2 regions of the Actinomadura sp. NAK00032 genome follow, and region 2 is predicted to be linked to the other one. Evidence: riboswitches for the same ligand, from Rfam matches in the RefSeq annotation. Region 2 holds a riboswitch; the other holds the start of a gene.
The links. A riboswitch is a leader RNA that binds a small molecule or an ion and turns the genes downstream of it on or off. The one in region 2 is predicted to bind cobalamin.

Region 1 (7,205 bases), 4.0 Mb from region 2:
ACCGGTGCCGGTGCCCACGTCGAGCACGGTCTCGGCGTCGCCGGGCAGCGCGTCCCGCCAGACGCGGGTCCAGGCGGCGCTGTAGTCGGGGTGGGCCAGGCGCTGCTCCTGGAACTGCTGGTAGTCGGGGGCCTGCTGGTCCCAGTACCAGGTGATCCGGTCCTGGATCGGCGAGTGCGAGGGCATGGCGTTCACTTTCCCTTGAGGTAGGCGGCGAGGCGTTCCAGGCCGTCGAGGACGAGGGGCGTGGGCGGTTCGGTGAAGTTGAACAACTGCACCGTGACCGCGCCGTTCCTGACGGCGCGGAGGTCCTTGGCACCGGGGATGTCGAGCAGGGCCTGCTTGATCTCCTCATCGGTGCCGTCGGTGTGCAGCAGGACGATGGTGTCGGGGTCGCGTCTCAGCAGCTCCTCCATGGAGACTTCGAAGACGCGCTTGTCGACGTCGGCGAACACGTTGCGGGCGCCGAGCGTCTCGAGCTGGGGGGTGGCCATGCTCCGGCTGCCGTAGGCCCCGACGGTCCCCTCGCCCCGGTAGGGCCACAGGACCGCCACCTTGCGGCCCTGCCGGCCGGTCAGTCCCGCTTCGACGGTCTTGATGCGCTTCCGCAGGTCCGCCACCGCCTGCTCGGCCCGGGCCCGCCGGTCGAAGACCTCGCCGTACAGCCGCATCTGGCTGAAGATCGTCTCGTAGCCGGGGTCCTTGATGCCGTCCGGGCAGAAGCTCGGTTCGAGGAGCACGGGGATCCCGGCCGCGGCGAGCGACTCCCGCGTGACGCCCTCCGGCAGGCCGAGCAGCAGGTCGGGCTCCCGGGCGATGATCGCCTCGGTGGAGATCTTCAGGTGCCCGTCGGAGCCGAGCCGGTCGGTGAGGGACGGCACCCTGCCGACCGCCGCGAGGGTCTGCTCGGAGTAGTACTCCGGGGGGAACTTCCCGGCGCGCGAGCCCAGCCGGTCCAGCACGCCGAGCGAGGACAGGTACTGCAGCGGGGCGCTGTTGACGATCATGGCGCGGGAGGGCGCCTCGCCCACCCTGACGTCCACCCCGCAGTTCTCGACGGTGAGGGGGTAGCGCACCGTCGTACCGCTCTGGCCGCCCGCCTCTCGGCCCGCCGGGCCGCATCCGGCCAGCGCGGCGGCCAGCAGCCCGGCCCCGAACCAGGCGAGGTATCGCTTCATCTGGCGCATCGCTCCTTGCGGTGGTCGTCCGGCGTCCGGTCAGCCGGTGCTCGCGGGCGCGGCGTCGAGCGGGTGGAAGAGGAACTGGATGCCGCGGGAGGTCTCCAAGCGCTCGACACCGACGCCGTAGACGCCTTCGAGGAGTCCGGGCGTCAGCACGTCGGCGCACGGGCCGTGCGCGACGACGCCGCCCCGCTGGAGGACGAGGACGTCGTCGCAGTAGCGGGCGGCCAGGTTGAGGTCGTGGAGCACGATGACCGTGGTGATGCCGAGCCCGCGGATCATGGTGAGCAGCTCGTGCTGGAACCGGATGTCGAGGTGGTTGGTCGGCTCGTCGAGCACCAGGTGCGCGGGCTGCTGCGCCAGCGCGCGGGCGATCATCACGCGCTGTTTCTCGCCGCCGGACAGCCGGACGAAGACCCGGTCCGCCAGGTGCCGGGCGCCGACCCTGCGCAGCGCGGCCGCCGCGATCCGGTGGTCGCCGGCGCCGTTGCGGGAGAACGTCGACTGGTGCGGCGCCCGGCCGAGCATGACCATGTCGGCCACGGTCAGCGGCAGGTCGCCCGCCGACTCCTGCAGCACGACGGCGACCCGCCGGGCGAGTTCGCGGTGGGGCAGGGAGTCCAGCGGGCGCCCGTCGATCAGGACCTGCCCGCTGCGGGGCGGCACGATCCCGGTGAGCATCCGGACCACCGTCGTCTTGCCGCTGCCGTTGGGGCCGAGCAGCCCGAGGATCCGGCCGGTCCCGGCCCGCACGTCGACGTCGCGCACCACGGTCGCCGCGCCGTAGGCGTAGCTGAGCCCGCGTCCTTCGATCATGGCTGTCTCACTCGCTTCCGGCGTGCGGGCGGCGGACCAGGATGAGCAGGAACGGCGCGCCGACCAGCGCGGTGATGATGCCGATCGGCAGTTCCTGCGGGCTGAGGACCATGCGTGCGGCCAGGTCGGCCCACAGCAGGAACGTCGCGCCGATGAGCGCGGCGACGGGCACGGCCCGGCGGTGCGTGGCCCCCACGACGCGCCGGGCCAGATGCGGGATCACCAGCCCGACGAAGCCGATGCTGCCCGAGGAGGCCACCAGCACCCCCACCGCCAGGGACACCAGGACCAGCAGCACCAGGCGGAACCCCGCCGGCGAGACGCCCAGGGTGTGCGCGGTCTCGTCGCCGATCGCGAGCGCGTCCAGCCGGCGTCCCCACAGCGTGAGCAGGACGGTCACCAGCACGACTGCCGCCACGACCACGAACAGGGGCGCCGACCAGTGCGCGAGTGCCAGCGTGCCCAGCAGCCAGAACAGCACCGACCGCGACCCCTCGGCCGAATCGGACGCGAAGATCAGGAAGCTGGTCAGCGCGTAGAGCGCGTACCCGACGGCCACCCCGGTCATCAGCAGCCGGGTCGAGGTGATCCGCCCGGCCGTCCGGGCGATCACGAACACCAGCAGCGACGCGGCCAGCGCGCCCAGGAACGCGGCGATCTGCAGCGCGTGCTCGCCCCACCCCGCGCCGAACCCGAACAGGATCGCGGCGGCCGCGCCCGCCGAGCCGCCGGAGTTGACGCCCAGCAGGTACGGGTCGGCGAGCATGTTGCGCACCATCGCCTGCAGCGCCATGCCGGTGACGGCGAGCCCGGCGCCGACCGCCGCCCCCAGCAGCACGCGCGGCAACCGGACCCGCCACACGATCGAGTCGTGCGCCGGACGCCAGGTGACCTCGGCCGGGCTGCCGACCAGGTGGTGGCCGACCACGTCGAGGACGGTCGTGGGCGGCACCGCCACCGCGCCCATCGCGACCGCGGCGACGACCGTGGCGAGCAGGACCGCCACGAGCCCGAGCAGGAGCAGCAGGTACCGGCGCCGCCGGGAGGACGCCCCCAGGTCGTCGCCGCCGGAGTCCGGCAGCGCGACGGACGGGACCGCCGATGACGAGACCATGCATCCCCTCAGTTATTGCGAGCTATATGCAGTAACTAATGACATGCAGGAGTGTCCTGTCAAGGGAGATCATCATGTGACGCGGCGCTCACCTGCCGGATGTGTCACGATGTGCGGAGTAGGCGACGGCGGAACGAGGAAGCCGGTGCGAATCCGGCGCGGTCCCGCCACTGTGATCGGCGAGCGGATCCCGAACCATGCCACTGCCCGCGCACGCGGGTGGGAAGGCCGGGACGAGCGTTGACCCGAGAGCCAGGAGACTCACGCGGTCGCCTCCTCGATCGGACTGGGGCGGATCTCCCCAGAGAGGAGGGGCTGTATGCCCATGGGTTCGGCATGCCCGGCACCGCGCCGGACGGCGGCGCACATCTCACGCTCGAAGGCGCTCTTGGTGACCGGCGTGCGCGGCGGGCGGGCGCTGGCCGTCCTGGCGATGCTCGTGCTGCTGTCGGCCGGCTGCGGCGGCGCGGAGCGCGTCACGGGCGGGACGTCCGGTTCGCCGCCGGACGGGTTCCCGGTGACGGTCGCCAACTGCGGGGTGACGACCACGTACCAGCGGCCGCCGCGGCGGGCGGTCTCGCTCAACCAGCACGCGACCGAGGTGATGCTGGCGCTCGGCCTGGAGAAGTCGATGGTGGGGACCGGCTACCTGGACGACGAGGTGCTGCCGGAGTTCCGGCGGGCCTACGACCGGGTGAAGGTCATCTCCAGGGAGTACCCCTCGTTCGAGACGCTGCTGGCGGCCGAGCCCGACTTCGTGTACGGGGGCTGGAAGAGCGCCTTCGACGAGAAGGCGGGCCGCGGCCGGGCCGCGTTGCGGAAGGCGGGCATCGACACCCGTCTCAACATCGAGGAATGCCCGGCGGGGCCGGTGACCGCGGCCACCGCCGAGGAGGAGATCCGGGCCGTCGCCGAGGTCTTCGGTGTCCCGGACCGGGCCGAGCGGCGGATCGCCTTGATGCGCGCCGTCCTGGACGGGGTGAAGCGCGCGCTGTCGGGCGCCGCGCCGGTCAAGGTGGCCGTCTACGACAGCGGGGACAAGACCGCCTTCACCGCGGGCGGCGCCGGGATCGGCAACGAGATGATCCGGCTGGCGGGCGGGACCAACCTGTTCGCCGACGTGGACAAGCCCTACGGGAACGTCTCCTTCGAGCAGTTCGCCGAGCGCGCACCGGACGTCGTCCTCATCTACGACTACGGCGAGCAGTCCGCCGAGGACAAGAAGAAGTTCCTGCTGAGCAATCCCGCGCTCAAGGACGTCCCCGCCATCAGGGACCGGCGGTTCGCGGTGCTGCCGCTGTCGTCCACGGTGACCGGCGTGAGGGTCGCGGACGCGGTGGCCTCGCTGGCCCGGCAACTGCACCCGGACCGCTTCGCGTGACCGGCGTGACCGAAGCCCGCGGCTCCGGCGCCCGGACGGCGGCGGCCGCGCCCGCTCCGCGCCGCCGGCTCCCCTACCCGCTGGTCCTGGCGCTGCTGGGTGCGCTGGTGCTGGCGGCGGCCACGGCGGGGATCTCGGCGGGCTCGGTCCGGCTGCCGCCCGAGCAGGTCTGGGGCATCCTGCTGCACCGCCTGCATCCGGCGCTGGCCGCCCCGGACTGGCCGCCCGTCCGCGAGACGATCGTGCTGGACGTCCGGCTCCCCCGCGTGCTGCTGTGCGGGGTGGTCGGCGCGGGCCTGTCGGTGTGCGGGATGGCGCTGCAGGCGCTGGTGCGCAACCCGCTCGCCGACCCGATGCTGCTCGGGGTGTCGTCCGGCGCGACGGTCGGGGCGGTCATGGTCGTGGTGCTGCACGCGGCCTGGTTCGGGATGTTCTCGCTGCCGCTGGCCGCGTTCGGCGGCGCGCTGCTCGCGCTGGTCCTGGTGTACTTCCTGGCCCGCTCCGGCGGGCGGATGCCCACCCTGCGGCTGGTGCTGGCCGGCGTCGCGACCGCCGAGGTGCTGTCGGCGGTCGCCAGCTACCTGATCATCACGTCCGACGACCCGCGCGGCGCCGAGGCGGCGCTGCGCTGGACGCTCGGCGGGCTGGCCGGCACCACCTGGACCGTCCTGTGGATCCCGGCGGCCGCGGTCCTCGCCGGGACCGCGGTGCTGCTCGGGCTGTCGCGGCCGCTCAACCTGCTGCTGGCCGGGGAGGAGGCGGCCGCGTCCCTCGGCCTGGACGTGCACCGCTTCCGCGCGGCCGCGTTCGTGCTGGTCGCGCTGATGATCGGCACGGTCGTCGCGGTCAGCGGCTCGATCGGCTTCGTCGGCCTGCTCATGCCGCATGCCGTCCGGCTGCTGGCCGGCACCGACCACCGCCGCGCGCTGCCCGCCGCGGCGCTGCTCGGCGCGGCCTTCCTCATCGCCGCCGACCTGGCCGCGCGGACCCTGATCAGCCCCGAGGAGATCCCCGTCGGGATCCTCACCGCCCTAGTCGGCGGACCGTTCTTCCTCTACCTGATGCGCCGGAAGGCGGCCCGGTGACCCCGGCGGGCCCCGGCCCCGCGAGTCTGCGCGCCGAGGGCGTCTCCGTCGTCGTCGGCGGGCGCCCCCTGGTCGACCGGGTCTCCCTGACGGCCGCCCCCGGCGAGGTCGTGGGACTGGTCGGCCCGAACGGCGCCGGCAAGTCGACACTGCTGCGCACCTTCTACCGCGCGCGGCGTCCCACCTCGGGACGGGTCCTGCTGGACGGCGACGACATCTGGCGGATGCCCGGCAAGCACCTGGCCAGGCGGCTGGCCGCCGTCCTCCAGGAGGCCCCCGGCGACTTCGAGCTGACCGTCCACGACGTCGTGGCGATGGGACGCACCCCGCACAAGCGCGCCTTCCAGGGCGACGACGCCACCGACCGCGCCGTCATCACCGGGGCGCTGGCCGAACTGGAGGCGGCACACCTCGCCGGCGTGCCCTTCGACCGGCTGTCGGGCGGTGAGAAGCAGCGCGTCCTGATAGCCCGCGCGCTCGCCCAGCGCGCCGGGACGCTCGTGCTGGACGAGCCCACCAACCACCTCGACCTCCGCCACCAGATCGACGCGCTGCGCCTCGTCCGCCGCCTGGGCGTCACCGCCGTCATCGCGCTGCACGACCTCAACCTCGCCGCCGCGCACTGCGACCGCCTCTGCGTCCTGGACGCCGGACGCCTGGTCGCGTCCGGAACCCCAGCCGAAGTGCTCACCCCCGGCCTGCTCGCCGAGGTCTACCGCGTCGACGCCGACGTCCGCGCCCACCCCCGCACCGGCCTCACGCAGATCACCGTCCTCCCCGAGTGACGCGCCCTCGGCCGCGCGACATGACGTCCACTCCGGTAAGCCCGCCGCAGTACACGATGTGCAGTACACGATGTGACCAGCGGAGATCAAGATGGAATTGCCCAATAGCGGCTTTCCGCCGTAGTTGATCTAGTCATGAGTGAGGGGAGGTGTTACATTGCTGAATGTTCCCACGGAAGGGACGGCCACGGAAATACGATGACTCAATCACCGCTCGGCGGTTACTCATTCGGCCGCCCGGTCAATTGAGCATCGCCGACCGCCGCCGTCCCATCCGGCAGCGAAAGGAAGAGCGATGAAGAAGACCACCGCCTCCGTGCTGGTCGCGGGGCTGGCCGCGGCCGCCGGCCTCGTGGCGACGCCCCCCGCCCACGCCGACCCCACCTTCCCGTGCGGAGTCTCCTACGCCGGGCAGAGCGGCGGCACGCTGTCGCTGCACTACCACAACTGCACGAGCAAGACCCAGAAGCGCAAGCCCTTCAGCGCTCTCTACGGCAGTTTGGGAAGCTGCAAGACCGTGTACGCCGGCAAGGCCGTCGGCTGGATCATCCCGACCGACGACCACCCCGAGACCTGGACGGTCATCTCCTGCTGAGCGAGCACTCTTTCCGGCACGGACAAAGCCTGGAACGAGCTGCACGACGACGCTAAAACTACGGCCGCGTGACTCACGTCGGGCATATTATCCGCGCACATCGCAGGTAATGAGCAGAGAGCCGGCGCGGCCTTTCACGAAGCCTTTTCTCACGGCCCGCGGCCCACGCCATGGCCCGGCTTCGGTGACGCGAAGCCGGGCCTCGGCGCGGCTGTACAGGCCCTCGGGGCCGTGTCACGATGATCGGG
Region 2 (7,205 bases):
AGCGGCACTCTAATCACCCGCTGTACTGGGGGAGGCCACGCGCCAGGCCCGCGTCCACACCCCCACACGCGGACGCCCCACCACAAGCCCGGAGACGCGCCCGCCCTGGCCGCCCACCGCGCTCGTCCTAGAAGGCACGTGATCGGCCAGGCCTGCGCCGGCGTCCTGCCGGCACGGCCCTGAAGACCCACCCCGGTTGTCCGCCGCCGTTGCTGAATGTCGGCGACGTTTGCGGAGCGAGGCGGCCGGTGGTTGCTGGAGCCCGTGTATTGCGTTTCTGTCTTTGATGGACACGATCAGTTGCCTGGGTGTCCGCCGTGCTGGGGCATCGCGGGGCTCCCGTAGGGACGCGCGGCGCCGGTTGCCCCGCCGACAGGGTCCGTCCCACCAGTTTGGTTCCTGCTGCCTTGGTCGGAGGCCGTTCATGCGGTCGGCGGGGTGGTGGGGTGGGCTGTTATTGGGTCTGGTCGGTTGGGCGGATGAGGATCTCGTTGACCGCGACGTGTTCAGGCTGCGTGAGTGCGTACACGACGGCGTTGGCTATGTCTTCGGGTTGGAGTGTGCGCATGGCCGAGGCCATCTGCTGGGCGGTTGCTCGGCTTGCCGGGTCGGAGATGTGGTCGGCCAGTTCGGTGGAGACGAAGCCCGGTTCCACCAGGACCACGCGCACGCCCTGGGTGGTGACTTCCTGCCGGAGTGCCTCGGAGAAGGCGTTGACGCCGAACTTCGTCGCGGCGTAGACGCCGCCGCCCGCTGATGCGATCCGTCCTGACGTCGAGGAGACCTGGAGGACGGTGCCCTTGCTCTCCAGGAGGTGCGGCAGGGCCGCGTGGACCGCGTACATCGAGCCGAGCAGGTTCGTTTCGACCATGCGGGTCCATTCGGTGGTGTCGGCGCCCGCGATCGGGCCGCTGAGCATCACCCCGGCGTTGTTCACCAGGACGTCCAGGCCGCCGAAGTGTTCGACGGTCGCGGCGACCGCGGCCTGCACTGACCGTTGGTCCGTCACGTCCAGGTCGAGGGGGAGCACCTCGCCCGGTGCCTTGTCCGCCAGGGCCGTCAGGCGGTCGGCTCGGCGGGCGCCGGCGGCCAGGCTCGCGCCGGCGGTGGACAGGGCCAGTGCGGTCGCCTCGCCAATGCCCGAGGACGCTCCGGTGACCAGGATGACCTTTCCGGCGAGCGTGTCGTTCATGTCGTGTCCTTTCGTGGCCCACCTAAGCGGACCGGGTGGTCACCTTAGCCTAGCTCATAAGCGGACCGATTGGTCACCTTAGATAGAGTGGGCGCTGGAGGAAGGAGCGGCACATGGCCAGAACCGTCCCGTCGCGCAGTGACGCGGTGCGCAATCGGCGGCTGCTGCTGGACGCCGCGGCCCGGACGTTCGCCGAGCGCGGGGTCGAGGTGTCCATCGGGGAGATCGCGGAGTGCGCCGGGGTGGGCAAGGGCACGGTCTTCCGGCACTTCTCCTCCAAGGCCGATCTGCTCGCGGCGATCATGCTCGGCATGCTGGACGAGCTGGAGAGCACCGGGACCGCGCTGCTGGAGGACGACGATGCCGGGCGGGCGCTGCGGGAGTTCATGGCCGCCGGGGTGGAGATCTTCGTCAGGGACCGGGCGTTCTGCGAGGTCGTCGGCCGTCCGTCGCTGCAGAGCGAGCAGGTGCGGGAGGCGATCCAGCGGCTGCGCGACGTCGCGGAGGAGATCACCGACCGTGCCCGGCGGCAGGGGGCCGTGCGGCCGGACGTCACCGGCACCGATGTGGTCCTGCTGCTGACCGGCATCCAGCACACGGCGGCGCCGCTGCTGGACCATGAGCCGCAGGCCTGGCGGCGTTATCTCGAACTGGCCCTCGACGGGCTTTCCGCCGGCTCGCGGCCGGACCTGCCCTACCCGCCGCCGGGGCGGCTGTCGCTTGGTCCCGGCGTTTGAGTCCGCCCAGGATTCGTGTCGCCGCTTATGTGGTCAGGTACGGCTCCGGTCCTGAGCTGCTCGTCTTCGACCACGTCGGCATGCCGGACGCGGGGACTCAGGTGCCTGCGGGTGGTGTGAGGGGCGGCGAAGATCTGGTGCGTGCCGTTCTGCGGGAGGTTTTTGAGGAGACGGGGCTTGGCGATGTCTCGGTTGTTCGGCGTGTTGCTGTTGAGGAGAAGCCGCATCCTTGCACTGGCGAGCCTCGCAAGACGTCGTTTTTTCATCTTGTCGCGGGGGCGTCCGTGGCGGATGCGTGGGAGCACGTGGTGGACGGTGATGGCGGCGATGCGGGGTTGAGGTTTGCGTGCCGGTTCGTGGCGTTGCCGTTGGTGCGGCCGCTCGCGGACGACCAGGGGGCTTGGCTGGGGCTCATCGACCCGGCCTTCGGTCGTGAGCGTTGACGGCGGTAGGGTCGCCGGTGGCATGAACTGATGCGGGGTGCCCCTTCGTGGGGAGAATCGGGAAGCCGGTGTGAATCCGGCACGGGCCCGCCGCGGTGACCGGGGAGCTGCCGTCCACGCGCGTTTGCGCGGCCACTGGCCGGAAGGCTGGGAAGGCGGGCGGCCGGCGTCGATCCGGGAGTCCGAAGACCGGCCCCGCTCCACGCGGCCGCCCTGTGGCGGCCCGACGCAGCGGGAGCCTGCCATGGAGCTTTACGACGTCATCCACCGCCGCCGCGATGTGCGTGCCGAGTTCACCGGTGCGCCCATTGCCCGGGACGTTCTCGACCGGGTGCTCGCGGCGGCGCATGCCGCGCCGAGCGTGGGGCTGTCGCAGCCCTGGGATTTCATTCTGGTGAGGGATGCCCGGCTTCGGCGTGCCTTTCATGAGCATGTCGAGGGGGAGCGGGCCGTATTCGCTCGCGGTCTGCGTGGGGACGCCGCTGAGCGGTTCGCGAAGATCAAGATTGATGGGGTTCTGGAGTCTTCCCTTTCCGTTGTGGTCACTTACGACGCCGCTCGGGGCGGGCCTGCGGTTCTGGGACGGCACGCGATCGCGGACGCGGGGCTGTACTCGGTCTGCCTGGCCATTCAGAACCTGTGGCTGGCCGCTACGGCGGAGGGCCTCGGCGTGGGGTGGGTGTCGTTCTACCGGGAGGCCTATCTGCGTGAGTTGCTCGGCATTCCGGTGGACGTTCGTCCGGTCGCCTGGCTGTGTCTTGGGCCGGTCAGCCGTCTGCAACCCGCTCCGGATCTCGAACGGCACGGGTGGCGGCAGCGGCGGGCACTGGACGCCGCTGTTCACCTTGACCGGTGGGCGGGGCGGTCTTGAGGCGGATCGCCATGTGGGCCAGGAAGGCCATGCCGGCCAGCAGGTAGCAGTTGGCGATCGGGGTCAGGAAGATGTGGAAGCCGTATTGGAGCGGGTGGCCGTTGTGGGGCGTCCACCAGAGGGGTGAGAGCGCGAAGAGGACGTAGGCGGCCAGGGCGGTTTTGCGGTTGCCGTTTCTGAGGAGTACCGCCAGGGCCGGGACGATCCATACCCAGTGGTGCGCCCAGGAGATGGGGGAGACCAGTAGGCCGGTGGCCCCTGTTACCGCCGTTGCGGCCAGCCAGTCGCCCCGCCTGGCCCATAGGACGGCGATCGCCAGGCCGATCGCGCCGATCGTCAGGGGGATGGCGGTGTACCAGTCGCCTACTTCGGCCGTCCCGCGCAATATGCGGGTCAGCGTGCCGTAAGGGGATTGATTGCTGATGTACGGGACGCCCACGCGGGACGTGTCGTAGAAAGTGTCCAGCCAATAGACGCGGGACGCTTCCGGGGCGATGGCGTAGGCGAGCAGGGTGCAGGCGGCGAAGGTCGCCGTCGCGGTCACGGCGTCTCTCGTGCGCCTTGTCAGCAGGAGCAGGACGACGAAGACGGCCGGGGTCAGTTTGATCGCGGTCGCGATGCCGATGGCGATTCCGGCGGGGCGGCCCTGGGCGGCGCGGTGCATGTCGGCCAGGACCAGGGCCAGCAGGAAGAGGTTGACCTGGCCCAGGAAGAACGAGTGGTAGACCGGTTCCAATAGGAGGCCGGCCGCTACGACCGCGATGAGAGGAGCCCGCCGGCCGGTCAGTCTCAGAGCCGCCCGGCAGGCCCAGATGAAGGCGGCCAGCGCGGCGAATTGCCAGATCACGCGGGCCACGGTCAGGGGTAGCAGGGAGAGGGGAGTGAAGAGAGCGGCGAAGAACGGGGTGTTGGTGAACCAGTGGTCGGCCAGTTGTTCCGTGTAGAGGCGGGTGCCGTCTGCTATGGCGTCCCCGCCCAGCCAGTAGATGCGGAAATCCAGTGAGTCGTAGGCGAGAGAGAAAATTGCTATTGCCGCGACTTCGATGGCCAAGAGCAGTGGCACCCAGCGTTTCATGCGGATAACGGTGTCGGTGGGCCCGGTTTTCGCGCATCGGGCCGTCGCACACATTCGCGGAACGCCCGTTAGCCCACGGGATTACGCCTGCGGGCCAATGTGTGGGGGAACGGCCGGCGGTTACGATCGGCGCATGTCAGCCCGAGTGCGCCGCCTCAGCGGGGCGGTTCTCCTCTGGTCGGGAGCCGCTCTCTATCCCGGCGTCCTGTTCCTCGTCCTCTCCAGCGGGTGGCTCGTCTCGCCGGAAGTGGACATCCTGCTCTGCGCCGCCAGCACTGTGCTCGTCGCGGTGCTGCTGCGGCGGCATCCCCTCCCGGCCCACGCGATCCTGCTCTTCGCCTGGATCCTGGCCCTGGCGGAGACGGAGAACGGCGCCGTCGCGGGCGGGGAGATCCTGCTCACCGACCTCGCGGTCTGCTACATCGCCGCGACGCGTCGGCGCCGGGTCTCGGGTTCCGTGGCGGTCGTCACCGGCGTCCTGCAGCTCCTGTCCGTCACGGCGTTCCTGATGCCGGACGAGGTGCTCCTGCTCACCATCGTCCTGGCGATGGTCGTCGTGTGGATGACGGGGAACTCCATCCGGGTGCGGCGCGCGCACGCCGAGGAGATGCGCGAGCGGGAGACCGCGCAGGCCGTCGCCGCCGAGCGGCTCCGGATCGCCCGCGAGCTGCACGACATGGTCGCGCACAGCATCGGGATCATCGCGATCCAGGCGGGCGTGGGCGGACGGGTGATCGAGACGCAGCCGGCGGAGGCCCGCAACGCGCTGGGCGCGATCGAGGCCACCAGCCGCGACACCCTGTCGGGGCTGCGGCGGATGCTGACCGCGCTCCGCGCCGACGATCCCGCGCCGCTCGGCCCCGCCCCGGGCCTGGCCGACCTCGACGGGCTGGCGGCGGCGACCGCGGACGCCGGGGTCGAGGTCGACATCCGCCGGACGGGGGAGCCGCGGGCGCTCCCGCCGGACGTCGACCTCTCGGCCTACCGGATCGTCCAGGAGGCGGTCACGAACGTCGTCCGGCACGCGGGCACGGACCAGTGCCGGGTGACGATCGACTACCGCGAGGGTGAGCTCGCGATCGAGGTGGCGGACGAGGGGCGCGGCGGCGTGGTCGGCGCCGGGTACGGCCTCGTCGGGATGCGGGAGCGGGTCGCGCTGCTGCGCGGCGAGTTCGCCGCCGGGCCGTGCCCCGCGGGCGGGTTCCGGGTGGCGGCCCGCATCCCGGCGCCGGCGGCGGCATGACGATCCGCGTCGTGCTGGCCGACGACCAGCCGCTCATCCGCGCCGGGCTGCGCGTGCTGATCGCCGACACCCCGGACCTGGAGATCGTCGGCGAGGCCGGAACCGGCCGCGAGGCGGTCGACCTGGTCGAGGACCTCCGGCCCGACGTCGTCGTCATGGACATCCGCATGCCCGACATGGACGGCATCGAGGCCACCCGCCGCATCACCGGGGCGCACGTCATCATGCTGACCACGTTCGACGACGACGAGTACGTGTACGGCTCGCTGAAGGCGGGTGCGAGCGGCTTCCTGGTCAAGGACATGGCGCTGGAGGAGATCCTCGCGGCGATCCGCGTCGTCGCGGGCGGGGACGGGCTGATCGCGCCCGGCGTCACCAAGCGGCTGATCGAGGAGTTCGCCGCCCGTCCCGAACCCGCCGCGGCGCCGGAGCGGGCCGAGCCGCGGCAGGTCGCCGGGATCACCGACCGCGAGCGCGAGGTGCTGGCCCTGGTCGGGCGCGGCCTGTCCAACCAGGAGATCGCCGACGAGCTCTACATCAGCGTCGCCACGGCGAAGGCGCACGTCGCGCGGCTGCTGGCGAAGCTGGCCGCCCGCGACCGGGTCCAGCTGGTCATCATCGCCTACGAGCTGGGCCTCGCCGGGCCCCCTACCAGCGGTAGTACTACCTGACGTGGTGACCTCGGTATCGGTCGGATAACCTTGAAGCCGTGAAGGGTCTGGGAGAGCTTGAACGCACGGTCATGGAGGTCCTGTGGGCGCGGGAGGACGCCGGCCACGAGGCGGCGACCGCCCGTGACGTGAGCCGTGCGCTCGCCGGCGACCGGGACCTCGCCCACACCACGGTCATGACCGTGCTGGACAGGCTCGCCAAGAAGGACTTCCTGGAGCGCGAGCGCGACGGCCGCGCCTGGCGCTACCACCCGGTCGCGAGCCGGGAGATGTACGTGACCGAGCTCATGCTGGGCGCGCTGAACGAGACCGGCGACCGGGACGCGGCGCTCGCGCACTTCGTCCGGTCCGTGTCCCGGGACGAGATCGACGTGATCCGGGAGACCCTCGCGGGCCTCACGAGTAAGGAACCACCGGCATGACCGGCGCCGCCCTGCTCGCCTTGATCTCTCTCGGGACCGTCGGCGGGGCGCACTTCCTGTCCCGCGCTCGGTGGACGTGGCGAGCGCCGCGCATCGGTATCGCGCTCTGGCAGGCCCTGGGGCTGTGCTGGGGCGTCGCCACCATCGGAGCGCTGCTCGGCCTCGCCCTCCTCCCGTACCGCAAGGGCGTCCTCGGCGGGCTGCCCGGCCTCTACGACGACCAGGCGGCGCGGCTCGGCGCCGTGCAGGTCGCGGCGCTGCTCGGCGCGATCAGCCTGGCGGGCGTGCTGCTGGTCATGCTGATGTTCGCGGTGGTCCGGGTGTTCCGGGCCCGGCGGCGGCACCGGGCGCTGCTCGCGCTGGTGTCGCGCCGCGACTCGTCCGTGCCCGGCACGCTCGTCCTCGATCATCCGGGCGCCGCCGCGTACTGCGTGCCGGGCGTCCGCTCGCACAAGGTCGTCGTCAGCGCCGGGACGCTGGAGCTGCTCGACCGCGGCGAGCTGGCCGCGGTCCTCGCGCACGAGCGCGCGCACGCGCGCGAGCGCCACGAC

Region 1: it holds a riboswitch for cobalamin, as region 2 does, so the genes downstream of both, HUT06_RS24845 (ABC transporter substrate-binding protein) here and bluB (5,6-dimethylbenzimidazole synthase) in region 2, are expected to answer to the same signal.

What each region holds. Positions count from the first base shown of each region.
Region 1 is NZ_CP054932.1:5,328,242-5,335,446, forward strand. Features, by position in the region: gene HUT06_RS43980 (class I SAM-dependent methyltransferase) at 1-186, opposite strand, end outside; gene HUT06_RS24830 (ABC transporter substrate-binding protein) at 192-1,178, opposite strand; gene HUT06_RS24835 (ABC transporter ATP-binding protein) at 1,218-1,997, opposite strand; gene HUT06_RS24840 (iron ABC transporter permease) at 2,005-3,111, opposite strand; cobalamin riboswitch at 3,244-3,374, shown strand; gene HUT06_RS24845 (ABC transporter substrate-binding protein) at 3,503-4,492, shown strand; gene HUT06_RS24850 (iron ABC transporter permease) at 4,498-5,577, shown strand; gene HUT06_RS24855 (ABC transporter ATP-binding protein) at 5,574-6,362, shown strand; gene HUT06_RS24860 (hypothetical protein) at 6,658-6,957, shown strand.
Region 2 is NZ_CP054932.1:1,327,680-1,334,884, forward strand. Features, by position in the region: gene HUT06_RS06275 (SDR family NAD(P)-dependent oxidoreductase) at 455-1,192, opposite strand; gene HUT06_RS06280 (TetR/AcrR family transcriptional regulator) at 1,306-1,929, shown strand; gene HUT06_RS06285 (NUDIX domain-containing protein) at 1,926-2,372, shown strand; cobalamin riboswitch at 2,391-2,585, shown strand; gene bluB (5,6-dimethylbenzimidazole synthase) at 2,617-3,243, shown strand; gene HUT06_RS06295 (glycosyltransferase 87 family protein) at 3,140-4,318, opposite strand; gene HUT06_RS06300 (sensor histidine kinase) at 4,452-5,561, shown strand; gene HUT06_RS06305 (response regulator transcription factor) at 5,558-6,232, shown strand; gene HUT06_RS06310 (BlaI/MecI/CopY family transcriptional regulator) at 6,271-6,654, shown strand; gene HUT06_RS06315 (M56 family metallopeptidase) at 6,651-7,205, shown strand, end outside.